3 regions of the Streptosporangium sp. NPDC020145 genome follow, and region 2 is predicted to be linked to each of the others. Evidence: riboswitches for the same ligand, from Rfam matches in the RefSeq annotation. Region 2 holds a riboswitch; each other region holds the start of a gene.
What was found. A riboswitch is a leader RNA that binds a small molecule or an ion and turns the genes downstream of it on or off. The one in region 2 is predicted to bind cyclic di-AMP.
Positions count from the first base shown of each region.

Region 1: linked by a shared signal. The riboswitch ahead of ABZ463_RS10825 (C40 family peptidase) and the one ahead of ABZ463_RS29415 (NlpC/P60 family protein) in region 2 are both predicted to bind cyclic di-AMP.
Region 3: linked by a shared signal. The riboswitch ahead of ABZ463_RS01115 (CHAP domain-containing protein) and the one ahead of ABZ463_RS29415 (NlpC/P60 family protein) in region 2 are both predicted to bind cyclic di-AMP.

Region 1 is NZ_JBEXZT010000004.1:534,172-538,193, forward strand. Features, by position in the region: gene ABZ463_RS10815 (NYN domain-containing protein) at 1-75, shown strand, start outside; gene ABZ463_RS10820 (NlpC/P60 family protein) at 261-1,208, shown strand; cyclic di-AMP (ydaO/yuaA leader) riboswitch at 1,666-1,824, shown strand; gene ABZ463_RS10825 (C40 family peptidase) at 2,093-2,476, shown strand; gene ABZ463_RS10830 (hypothetical protein) at 2,573-3,355, shown strand; gene ABZ463_RS10835 (M48 family metallopeptidase) at 3,352-4,022, shown strand, end outside.
Region 2 is NZ_JBEXZT010000020.1:106,062-110,083, forward strand. Features, by position in the region: gene lysX (bifunctional lysylphosphatidylglycerol synthetase/lysine--tRNA ligase LysX) at 1-392, shown strand, start outside; gene ABZ463_RS29410 (LuxR C-terminal-related transcriptional regulator) at 1,063-1,263, shown strand; gene ABZ463_RS29415 (NlpC/P60 family protein) at 1,434-2,483, opposite strand; cyclic di-AMP (ydaO/yuaA leader) riboswitch at 2,489-2,640, opposite strand; gene ABZ463_RS29420 (amino-acid N-acetyltransferase) at 2,975-3,610, shown strand; gene ABZ463_RS29425 (RDD family protein) at 3,857-4,022, shown strand, end outside.
Region 3 is NZ_JBEXZT010000001.1:259,885-263,906, reverse strand. Features, by position in the region: gene ABZ463_RS01120 (oxidoreductase) at 1-375, shown strand, start outside; cyclic di-AMP (ydaO/yuaA leader) riboswitch at 760-897, shown strand; gene ABZ463_RS01115 (CHAP domain-containing protein) at 913-1,611, shown strand; gene ABZ463_RS01110 (ABC transporter substrate-binding protein) at 2,008-3,342, shown strand; gene ABZ463_RS01105 (sugar ABC transporter permease) at 3,429-4,022, shown strand, end outside.

The DNA.
Region 1 (4,022 bases), on a different contig from region 2:
GCCGAGTCGGTCCGCCGGATGGGCGCCAGGCCCGTTCCCGCGGTGCTGCTCCTGCGCAGGCTCGGGCGCGCCTGATCCGTCCTTCCCGGCTCGGGCCGCCTCCTGGCTGACATCTACAGGTAAAGAACAAAACCGCCAAAAAGGTGAGCTGACCCTTACCGGTTCTGTACTATTTCGCCCCAGGTCTTTACGTGGTCTTTGCGTGGGGAGGCGGCGTCGTGGCCGTGGCGGGTGTGCCGGTTGGGTTCGTGCGTGTGCCGATGGCTGCGGGACTGGCCTTGGCCCTGCTCGTGACTCCGATCGGGAGTGCGGCGGCCAAGCCGAAGCCGACGGTCGCGCAGACCAAGCAGAAGCTGGCCAAGCTCAACGAGCAGGCCGACCAGCTCGTCGAGAAGTACAACCAGGCGGGCGAGAAGTGGAAGAGGGCCCGCAAGAAGTACGCGGACCTGAACGCCGACCTGTCGAAGCAGTCCGCGAAGGTCGCCGGGCTCCGCGACGACCTCGTCACCATGGCCGTCACCACCTACCAGGGCGGCGCCATCGGCTGGCCGAACCTCGTCGGTGAGGTCAACCCCAACCTGGTGCTGAGCGGCCTGGCCACGGCCGACCAGATCTCCGCCTCCCGTGCCGAGAGCCTGCACGCCTTCGACGAGGCCAACAAGACGCTGCGTGACAACCGCGACAAGGCCAAGCAGGCCTTGGCCGACGCGGACCAGACGCGCGACGAGCTGGCCGAGGAGAAGGAGAAGGTCGAGAAGATGATCAAAATCCAGACGAAGGTGCTGCGCGACCTCGGCACCTTCAGGCCGGGTGACCCCAACAGCACCGGCATGCAGTACAACGGCTCCGCCTCGGGCAACGCCAGGGCCGCGCTGACCTTCGCCTTCGCCCAGCTCGGCAAGCCCTACCGGTACGGCGGCACCGGCCCGGACAGCTGGGACTGCTCGGGGTTCGTGCAGGCCTCCTGGCGCAGCGGAGGCGTGAGCCTGCCCCGCACCACCTGGGAGCAGTGGAGCTGGGGCGCCAAGCGCAAGGTCTCGCTGAGCGACCTCCAGCCGGGGGACATCCTCTTCAGCCAGGGCCTGGGGCACGTCGGGCTCTACGCGGGCAACGGCAAGATCATCCACGCTCCCCAGACCGGGGACGTCGTCAAGGTCGTCCCCCTCTCCTCCTACGGCGGCCGTCTGCTCGGGGCCGTCCGTCCCTGACCCCCCTTGGCCCCGTCCATGTCCACGGGGCCTCTGGGGGCCGTCTGAACGCCTTCGCGACCGCGGGCCGTCCGTTCCACGGGCGGCCCGTTTGGCATGCCCGGGATCGCCGGAGTGGTCCTGTTCGACGCCCTTGTAGGTGAAGGGGCGCTTTGGGAAGTCACTGATAAATGTGATTTATGTGACACTTGTTGTGCTTCTCTGGAAGATCATTTCGAATGTGACGAGGGTCATATTTATAAGATCGTGATGCCGCACTATCAGGCCTTTCGTAAACATGAAAACCTTTTTGTGGATCTTCGTATTTGATGGGGTCTTTGCCGGGGCTTGGTGATCGGGGTACCTTCTGGCGGTCGCAGTGAGCAAGCCATGCCACCGCGTCGAATGCCGGTCCTGCGGGCCGGTGTCCGTATAGATATCCAGTCGGCCGCCGTTCCCCGAAGGGATCGGTTCCCATCACGGCGGCCCGCCGAGTTCGTGCAGCCAGGAGGCACGGAGCCGGGGAACCATCGGCCCTTGACATGTGGCCAGGGGTGAATCGACGCGTTTGCCGTCGTAGGGCGTCTTCCCAGCCCGAACCCGTCAGCTAACCCGGTAGGCATCAGTGGAAGTCCCAAGGAGAAATCCTGTCTACCACCCTGCAAAACCCCCGTTTGTCGCGCTTTTTCCGCCTTTACCTGGGTGGATTCGTCCTCACGCTGACCGCCTCAACCGGAGCGGTGGCACTGGGGCCGGCAACAGCACAGGCGACGACGGATACCGCGGTCGCGGTTCAGGCCAGGAGTACGGCGAAGGACACGTCGAAGAGCGCATCGAAGGGCACGTCGGAGGGCACTGCCGCGAACACGGCGAAGGCCCGTGTCAAGCGCACGGCGAAGGCCGCGATGAACCGGGCCGCACGGCAGCGGTCCAGGGCCAGGACGGCCGTGGCGACGGCCAGGAAACAGATCGGCGATCCGTACCGGTGGGGTGCCTCCGGTCCCGGAGCGTTCGACTGCTCGGGCCTGGTCCAGTACGCGTGGCGCAAGGCGGGCGTCTCCCTCCCCCGGGTGACGGGCAGCCAGTACCGCGCGGTCAGGAAGAAGGTCTCGTGGAGCAAGTTGCACCTCGGTGACCTGCTGTTCTTCTACGGCAAGGGCCACGTCGGCATGTACGTCGGCCACGGCAAGATGATCCACTCGCCGAGCAGCGGCAAGTCGGTCAGGATCGTGACGTTGAAGGGGTACTACAGGTCCGCCTTCGCAGGAGCGGTCCGTCCCGGCACCTGACAGCGGCGGACGGCCCCGCCCATCCTCCCGCGGATGGGCGGGGCCGCCGCCTGCCGGGGAACGTTCCGGCCGGGGCGTCGGCTAGCATCGGCTGCCATGTCCGTCCCGAAGGGGCGCCGCGCCGTGCTCGCCGGGATGCTCGCGCTGGCGGGCGCCGGGCTCGGCGGGGCGAGGCCCACGCCGCAGACGGCCCGCGACCTGTGGCCCGGCGCCGCCGAGGTGGTCCGGGGCGAGCGCTCCCTTGCCGTCGGCCACCGTGTCCCGCCCGCCGAACTGCGTGATCTCGCGGCCAGGGCCGACCGCGCCTGCCGTACGATCGCGCGGGTCTGGGGGCCGGTCAGGGCGGTGGTCGTGGTCCCCGCGACCGACGACGAGGCCGCGGAGCTCGCGGGGACGGCGCAGACCGGCGGGCTGGCCGCGCTGGCGACCGCGGACCGGGTGATCGTGGTGCCGACGGGATACGCCAGGCTCAGCGAGACCGGCAGGGACGTGGTGATCACCCACGAGCTGACCCATCTGGCGACCGGCGCCACCAGGGGCGGGCGGGTCCCGATGTGGCTGTCGGAGGGGTTCGCCGACTACGTGGGCTACCGGGACGCGGGGATCGCCGTCAGGACCGTTGCGGCCGAGCTCGCGGCCGAGGTGCGCGCGGGCGTCCTGCCCACGGAGCTTCCCGGCGGGGACGGCTTCTCCCCCGGCGCCCCCAGACTCGCGCAGGCCTACGAGGAGGCCTGGCTCGCGTGCCGGTACGTCGCGGAGCGCTTCGGTGAGAAGGCGCTGGTGAGGCTTTACGGTAGCGATGTCGGCAGCACGCTGGGCCTGTCGCGCGCGGAGTTCACCGCCGCGTGGCGCGACCATCTCCGGAGGGAACTCTCATGACGCGGAGCGTGGAGGAGACACCGGCGCGGGAGCGGGGCGGGGCCAGGGGAGCGGGGATCGCGCTCGCCGTCCTGGGGGCGATCACGCTGGCGGTCGTGGCGTTCACCACGCCGTGGCGGGCGCTGCCCGAGGCGGCGCCGTACGTCGCGCCGGACCCGGCCCGTGACTTCACCCCGGCGCAGATCGCCAGGGCGGAGGCGTTCGACGCCGCGGTGAGCCTGCCGTCCTACCTGTCCCTGGGCCTGACGCTGGTCGTGGCCGGGGTGCTGGTCGCCACCCCGCTCGGCGCGCGGCTGCTGGGCCGCCTGCGGGGGCCGTGGTGGCTGCGGGCGTTGCTCGGCGTGCTGGTGATCTCCGTGGCCGTCGCGGTGCTGCGCTGGCCGTTCGGCATGTGGGCGGAGACCTATCTGCGCGAGTACGGCCTGTCCACCCAGACCTGGGCGTCGTGGTCGGCCGACCGGATCAAGAACACCGCGGTCGGCGCCGTGCTGACGGCGATCATGGTGGTCGCCGTGGTCGGGCTGGCCCGCCGCTACCGGCGGTGGTGGCTGCCCGCGGCGATCGGGGCCTTCGCGCTGACCATGCTCGCCTCCTTCGCCTACCCGGTGGTCGTCGAGCCCCTGTTCAACGACTTCAAGCCCATGGCCGCGGGGGAGCTGCGCTCCGG
Region 2 (4,022 bases):
TGTTCGAGGAGCTCGTCGAGCACACCCTCGTCCAGCCGACGTTCGTCATGGACTACCCGCTGGAGACCTCCCCACTGGCCAGGACGCACCGGGACAACCCGCTGCTGACCGAGAAGTGGGACCTGATCGGGTTCGGCACCGAGCTCGGCACCGGTTACTCGGAGCTGAGCGACCCGATCGAGCAGCGCCGCCGCCTCACCGAGCAGTCCCTGCTCGCCGCGGGCGGCGACCCGGAGGCCATGCAGCTCGACGAGGACTTCCTCACCGCCCTTGAGTACGCCATGCCGCCGACGGGTGGCGTGGGGGTCGGCGTGGACCGTCTGATCATGGCCTTCACCGGTAAGAACATCCGCGAGACCATCCTGTTCCCGCTGGTCAAGCCCACGGGCTGACCCTTCCTTCCCTGCACCGGGCCCGTTGCCCGGCTCCCCTCACGGCGGGCCGGGCGGCGGGCCCGGTCTCATGTGGGGCCCGGAGCCCGGTGATTTGATTGGGGCCAAACGGAGGACGGAAACTCTATTTCCAGTGTGTTCGATACCGTACGGTAAACGGCATGTTACGCCAGATTTGCGCCGAATGCCGTAAATCTGGGGCATGGCATCCTCCCATTGCGGAGGGTTTCCAACCGCCACGTCAAGGGGTAGTGAGGCGCTCGGCGAAGCGCGCGGAAGGGCTCCACTTTTTCCGGCGAAATTCACATATAGGTCATAACCATACGGCCGGCCGGCGCCGGGGCCGTGGTCGGCGGGGCTCCGGCGAAACCTTGGTCTGCGAGGACGTGGCGCGCGGCGGGCGCCCCCGGCCACGGACCCTGACTTGTCCGTGACTTAACCATAAAGGCGCCGACATATCATGAGTACTTCACGTAGCGACCACTATGTCAACAGCGCGTGCTACCTCTATGAAGTGTGGAACTTGACGACCTTTGAACAAGCCGTTTACCGTTCCTGACGGGCGACACTGATTCCAGACAACTCACGCCTCGATTAGCAGGTGCGGGGGGAGCGACTCCAGATGGCATATCCCGAAGTGGATTCCCGTCGCGGCGACAGCCTCCTGGGCATGGGCGAGGTCGGCCTCACAGATGAGGACCTCGTGCTGCTGGCGGAGCTGGCCAAGGGCGTCACGGTCGACCGGGTCGGACGCCGCCTCGACATCAGCGGAAGAACGGTCCGCCGTAGACTCCGCGGAATCTGCGACCGCATCGGCGTGGCGACGGCCATCGAGGCCGTCGCCTGGGCGGCCCGCAGACGCCTCATCTGAGGCGAGCCCTTACCCGATGCCGTCCCGGACCCCCGCGTACGGCAGGGGCCCCCTGAGGGGCCGCTGCGGCCGTACGCGACCCGGGTGCGTCCTTCCCCGAACCGCCGTCGGCGGTTCGGGGCGGTCCAGCCGGCCCAGCCGGTCCGGGCGGTCCGGCCGGTTCAGGCGGCTCAGTCGGCGATGCGCACCCCGCCCGCGAAGGGACGGTTGTCGATCGGGGCGATGTGAATGACGTCGCCGGTCTGCGGCGCGTGGACCATGAGGCCCGCGCCGATGTAGATCCCGACGTGGTGCAGGTCGCTGTAGAAGAAGACGAGGTCTCCCGGGCGCAGGTCGCTCCTTGAGGAGATGTGGGTGCCCGCGGTCCACTGGTCGCCCGTGTAGTGCGGCAGGCTGATGCCGACCTTCTGGTAGGCCCACATCACCAGGCCGGAGCAGTCGAAGGAGTTGGGGCCCTCGGCCCCCCACACGTACGGCTTGAGCTGCTGGGTGAGGGCCCAGCGGGCGGCCTCGGCGGCCTTGCCCGAGCCGATGATCGGCACGTTGACCTTGACCCGGCTGCCCCGGTTGCGCCCGGCCTGCGAACGCACCTCGCTGAACAGGTCGCTCTCGACCCGCTTCACCAGCCGTTCGATCTTGGTCCGCCGGTCGCCGAGGTCGGACAGGAGGTCCTTGACCTCGTCGGTGCGGGCCTTGGCGCTGGCCTGCGCGCGCTGGGCGGTCTCGATCGCCTTGCTGACCTGCGCGACCTCCTCGCTCTGCTGCTGCTGGAGCGCGTAGTTCGTGGTGGCCTGGTCGAGGAAGGTGTCCGGGTTGGACGACTGGGTGAAGGCCAGCGCCGAGGCGAGCCCACCCGCCATGTAGGTGCTCTGGGCGAGCAGGGTGGCCTTCGTGCGCCGCTCGGCCAGCTGCGACTCGCTGGCGGCGAGGGTCTTCTTCGCGCTCTCCGCGGCGCGCTGCGCCTGCTTGAGCTTGACCCGCCCGCCGTTGTACTGCTCGGTGAGCGTCTCGATCTCGGTGTGCAGCTTCTCGGCCTGCTTGGCGAGCTCCTGCAGACTCGGTTTCGGCTCCGCGGTCGCGGCGAAGGGGGCGCCGAGGAGCAGGGAGGCGAAGGCGAGCCCGGCGATCACCACCTTGTGCCGCGGCCTGCGCACCCGGTGTTCTCGATGGCGGGCGTTCCCGCCCGCGCTCTCTCTCCCACGGTTGCGCGTGCGCTTCACCAACAGGCTCCTCTCTCGGCCGCCTACCGGGTTAGCTGACGGGTTCGGGCCGGAGGCAGCCCTACCGAGGCGCCGGTGGCACATCGGATTCACCCCGGGGGACGGCTGGAGGGTGGGTCCCCGGTTCCCCGAGTCGGGGATTCGGCGGCGCAGCACTTTACGGGTGCTGACATCGAGGACGGACATTAGTGCAATTGGCGGTTCATGCTCAACCAGAACTGTGAAGCCGGTGGAGCTTTCGCAACTGAAATGTCACGGTCGGGTCACGTAATTTCATGATCGACATATGTGCCACGCCGGGCATCCGCCTCCCCCGGCGCGGGGGTGGAGATTCTCGCAGGTCCGGGCCTTCGGACAAGGCCGGTCGAGGCGCGCTCGCCGGGCGGCCTCCCGGGGCGCGAAGAAGACGGCGAGATTCATCCGGCGGACCCCGCGACCGAGATAAGGGCAGGCCGTAAACAAGCGGTGACGAGGACGTACTCTGATCAGTCATGGAGCAGGTTGCGCAACAGTCCCCGGTGCGGGCCGTACCCGGCCGGGACGCGGTTTCCCCGGAGGCCCCGGAAGGGGAGTCGGTGGCGGTCTCCGGCGACGTCCCGGAAGGATCGTCGGCGGAGATCACGGTGCGCAGGGCCAGGACGCCGGACGTCCGCGCCATCCGCCGCCTGGTCGACACCTACGCCGGAGCGGGGCCGCGCCTGCTGGAGAAGGCGACCGTCACCCTTTATGAGGACATCCAGGAGTTCTGGGTGGCCGACGTGGCGGGAAAGGTCGTCGGCTGCGGAGCACTGCACGTCCTGTGGGAGGACCTGGCCGAGATTCGCACGGTCGCCGTCGATCCCGACTGCCGGGGTATGGGAATCGGCCACCGGATCGTCTCCCGTCTCATCGGCGTCGCCGGAGACCTCGGACTGCGCAGGGTCTTCTGTCTCACCTTCGAGATCGATTTCTTCGCGAGACACGGATTCAGGCAGATCCAGGGCACACCCGTCGCGCCGGAGGTCTACGCGGAACTTCTCGCCTCCTATGACGAAGGTGTGGCAGAGTTCCTTGATCTGGAGCACGTCAAGCCGAACACCTTGGGAAACACCCGGATGCTGCTCCATCTGACACCGCGGGGCCACTAGCTTGACCGTGGTGCTGACTGATCGGAAAGGTGACTGTTGTTACCTATGTCGATACGTTGTGCACCAGCAAGCATGTGAGTCTGACATGTGCCACATGCGCAGTCGAAGTGAGGTGACGCGGTGAGCACCGGACAGCCACCGTATCCGCAGGATGATCCCGAGCGCGACCGCACACCGTCGGGGCATCCGCAATACGGACAGAACGCGGGTCGAGCCCCCGGAGAACTCGATCCCGATGTGACAGTCGTGGGATATCGATCGGAGGCCTCACAGCCGAACACCGGACCTGGGCAGACCCAGCCCGGGTACGGCCAGCAGCAGGGCTACGGCCAGCAGGCCGCCCAGCCCGGTTACGGTCAGCAGGCCGCCCAGCCCTCCTACGGCCAGGACTACGGCCAGCAGCAGGGGTACG
Region 3 (4,022 bases), on a different contig from region 2:
TTCGGCGCCTACTGCAGGTCCAAGCTGGCCAACCTGCTGTTCGCCCTCGAACTACAGCGCCTGGCCGGAGGCAAACTGCTCAGCCTGGCCGTCCATCCCGGGCCGACGGCCACCTCGATCATGCGGCCGGGCGTGTTCACCCGGCCGGTCACCTCCTTCATGCGGCTGGCGCTCAAGGCTCCGGAGAAAGGGGCCCTCCCCTCCCTGTACGCCGCGACCCACCCCGGCGTGACCGGCGGCACGTACGTCGGCCCGGGCCCCAGGGCGCTGACGCCTTCGCCCAGGGCTCTCGACGAAGACCTGGCGCGGCGGCTGTGGATCGTCTCCGAGGAGCTCACGGGCGTACGGTTCGCCGCGCTCACGTCACGTCCCTGACCGGCCCCGGGGCCGGGGGCGACCCCGCCGGGACGGGTAAAGAGACCCCCTCTTGACCCGGTGGAGGAGGGGTCGGCCAAAAGATCTACGTTTACCTGGCACGCGAAGTCCTTGCCCTTGCCCTTCACCGTGCCCGTCGTGTCGCGATCCCCTCTCCCACCGGGGATCGCGTCACCGAAAGGGAGATCGTCTCGGGTCGACGAGGCCCCAGTCTTCCCCCTCGAACGGGGCCCATTCCCAAGCCAAGGCAATGTGTCGGACTTGTAATCGTCTGTCCGGTTCACGTACGTTCAACGAATTCGCGGCGAACGCCCAGACCTTCGCAGGTCAGCGCATTGCCACGACATTGCCCGACCGTGCTCCACCAGGTGGACATCCGCCTGATGGACACGGCCGCCGAATCCGCGAGTCTCGCGGAACCGGGGACCCAGGTCCTTTGGGGTGAATCAGCGCATACGCGCTGTAGGACACTTTCCAGTCCGAACCCGTCAGCTAACCCGGTAGGCGGCATGGAAGCGACGCAAGGAGCAGTACCCCATGGCCAAGCACCGCCTTACCTCCACCCCCAAGACGCACTACCTGGCCCGTGTCATCCTCGGCACCGCCATCGCCCTCAGCGGCGGAGTCGTCGCCGGTGGACCCGCCCTGGCGGACACCCCCGAGCAGACGTCCGCCACCGTCCGGAACGCGAGCGCGGACACCGCCAAGACCAGCCTCCAGACCACGGCCGAGCGCCTGCCCAAGGTGACCGCCCAGCAGGTTCTGAACATCGCCTCCCAGCAGATCGGCGTCAGCGAGAACGCCCAGGGCGGCGGCACCAAGTTCCACTCCTGGTACATGTCCAGTGAGCGCGCCAAGGAGACCACCGCCCGCGATGGCGGCCGCATCCAGGACTACGCCAACGCCCCCTGGTGCGCGATGTTCGTCTCCTGGGTCGGCGAGCAGGCCGGCATCCGCCCCACCATGGGCTGGGACGCCTACACCGTCACCCACGCCAAGTGGTTCAGGGAAAACGGCCACTGGGGCACCACTCCCAAGCCCGGCGCCGTCGTCTACTTCGACTGGAAGGGCGGCAAGGACCTCGACGGGATCGACCACGTCGGCTTCGTGAAGCAGGACAACGGCAACGGCACGATCACCACGATCGAGGGCAACACCGGCAACGGCAAGGTCGAGCAGCGCATCCGTCCGACCTCCCAGGTCGTCGGCTACGGCTACCCGGTCTACAGCGGCTGACCCCATCCCCTCCCTCCGTACGGCCCCCGCCGTACGAGACCCCCATCCGCGGCGGACTCCCCGCCCGCCGCGGCGGTGATCCCCCGAATCCGGAAAGGGCCGTGGCTCCCCGAGCCACGGCCCTTTCGGCGTCCCGTCCCTCCGTCGATATGGGAGCGCTCCCAAAAAGAAGCACATCCATTTTGCGGTCGTTTGAGCCCATAAGTCGCAATGGAAACGGAGGAGGGTAACGGTTGCGTCTCGTCGTATTGACGTCGGCCCACCCGTCGGCCACGCTTCGTGGGAGCGCTCCCAACACGTTGAGGAACCGCCTCGTCGCAGAGCCGCGTCTGTCGGGGACCGGCCCGTGACGACACCTCCCACCGATTCGGGCGAACGACCTGAGAGGGGTCCGGAATGTTGAACCACAGGCGGCGCGGCAGGCTCGCCGCGGTCACGACGGTCACGGCCGCGGCGCTGGCCTTGACCTCGTGCGGTTCCGGCGGGACGGACGGGCCCGCGTCCACGGCGGCCGAACCGGTCGTCGTCACCGTGCACACCTTCGGCGGCGGCGAGAACTTCGGCTACGACAAGGCCGCCCAGGCCTGGAACGCCGCCCACCCCGGCATCCAGATCAGATACCAGAACCTGACCGACCGCTTCGAGGACGTCTACCTGCCCCAGTTGCTCCAGCGGTTGCAGGCGGGCAGCGGCGCGGCCGACGTGGTCGCCCTGGACGAGGGCGCGATGGGCCTGATGAAGGCCCGCCCGCAGTTCTTCACCGACCTCGGGCAGTACGGCCTCGGAGGCCGCAAGGCCGACTTCCCCCCTGCCAAGTGGGACAACGGCGTCAACGCCGAGGGCAAGCTGTTCGCTCTCGGCACCGACATCGGCGGCATGACCATGTGTTACCGCACCGACCTGTTCGAGAAGGCGGGCCTGCCCACGGACCGCGAGGAGGTCGGCAGGCTCTGGCCCGACTGGAAGTCCTTCATGGACGTCGGCAGGAGGTTCCAGGCCGCCAATCCCGGAAAGGACGCGCCGCGCTTCCTGGACGGCCCGAACACCTTCTACAACGTGATCCTCGCCCAGGAGGCGCAGAGGAACGGCGACATCACCTACATCGACACGTCCAACAAGCTCGTCATCGACACCAACCCCGCCGTGAAGACCGCCTTCGACACGGTCAGGAGCTTCAGCGAGGCCGGGCTCACCGCCAAGCTGGCCTCCTTCACCCCGCCCTGGAACGCCGCCATCAAGAAGGGCGGCTTCGCCACGATGGGCTGCCCCGCCTGGATGCTCGGCGTGGTCTCCGGCGCCGCGGGCGAGCCCGGCAAGGGGAAGTGGGACGTCGCGACGGTGCCGGGAGGCGCGGGTAACTGGGGCGGCTCCTACCTGGCCGTGCCCAGGCAGAGCAAGCACCCGAAGGAGGCCGCCGAGGTGGTGAACTACCTCACCGGCAAGGACGGCCAGATCATGGCCTTCCAGGAGGCCGCCGCCTTCCCCAGCTCCCTGCCCGCCCAGCGGGACCCGGCGGTCGGCGACCTGAGGAACCCGTTCTTCAACGACGCGCCGACCGGCCGGATCTTCGGCGCGTCGGTCGAGAACCTGCAGCCGGTCTTCCTGGGTGAGAAGCACGCCCAGGTGAAGACCGCGGTCGAGAAGATCCTTGAGGGCATGGACCAGGGCTCGGTCCCCTACGACCAGGCCTGGCAGAGGTTCCTCGACGCCGGGGTCAAGGCGGCTGGCTGATCCGCTTCCCCCACCGGTCCCGTCGCCCCGGGACCGGTGGGGCCCACAGAGAAACCAGCCAGGAAAGCCCCCCGAAAGGCCGATCGATGACTCCGCACGCCGCAGCCCCGGCCCAGGCCGGGCCCGGTGAGCGCCCGCCCGCCGTACGGAGACGGGACGGCGCGCTGTTCGCCAGGTTCGACCTGTTGGTCACCCCCTATCTCTTTGTCTCGCCGTACTTCGTGTTGTTCGTCCTCTTCGGGGTCTTCCCGCTCGGCTACACCCTGTGGGTCTCGCTGCACGACTGGGAGCTCGCCGGGGACAGGATCTTCGTGGGGGCGGGCAACTACCTGTCCCTGGTCGCCGACGAGGCCTTCTGGAACGCGGTGGTCAACACGCTCGGGATGTTCGTCATCTCGACGGTCCCGCAGCTCGTGCTGGCGCTGCTGCTGGCCAACGCCCTCAACAAGCGCATCCGGGGCAGGCTCGCCCTCCGCATGGGCGTACTGCTGCCGCTGGTGACCTCCGTCGTCGCGGTCGCCATCGTCTTCACCCAGCTCTACGGGCGCGACTACGGCATGGTCAACTGGTTCCTCGGCCTCTTCGGAGTCGACGCGGTCAGCTGGCAGAACGAGAAGTGGTCCGCGTGGATCGCGATCTCCACGATGGTCGACTGGCGCTGGACCGGTTACAACGCGATC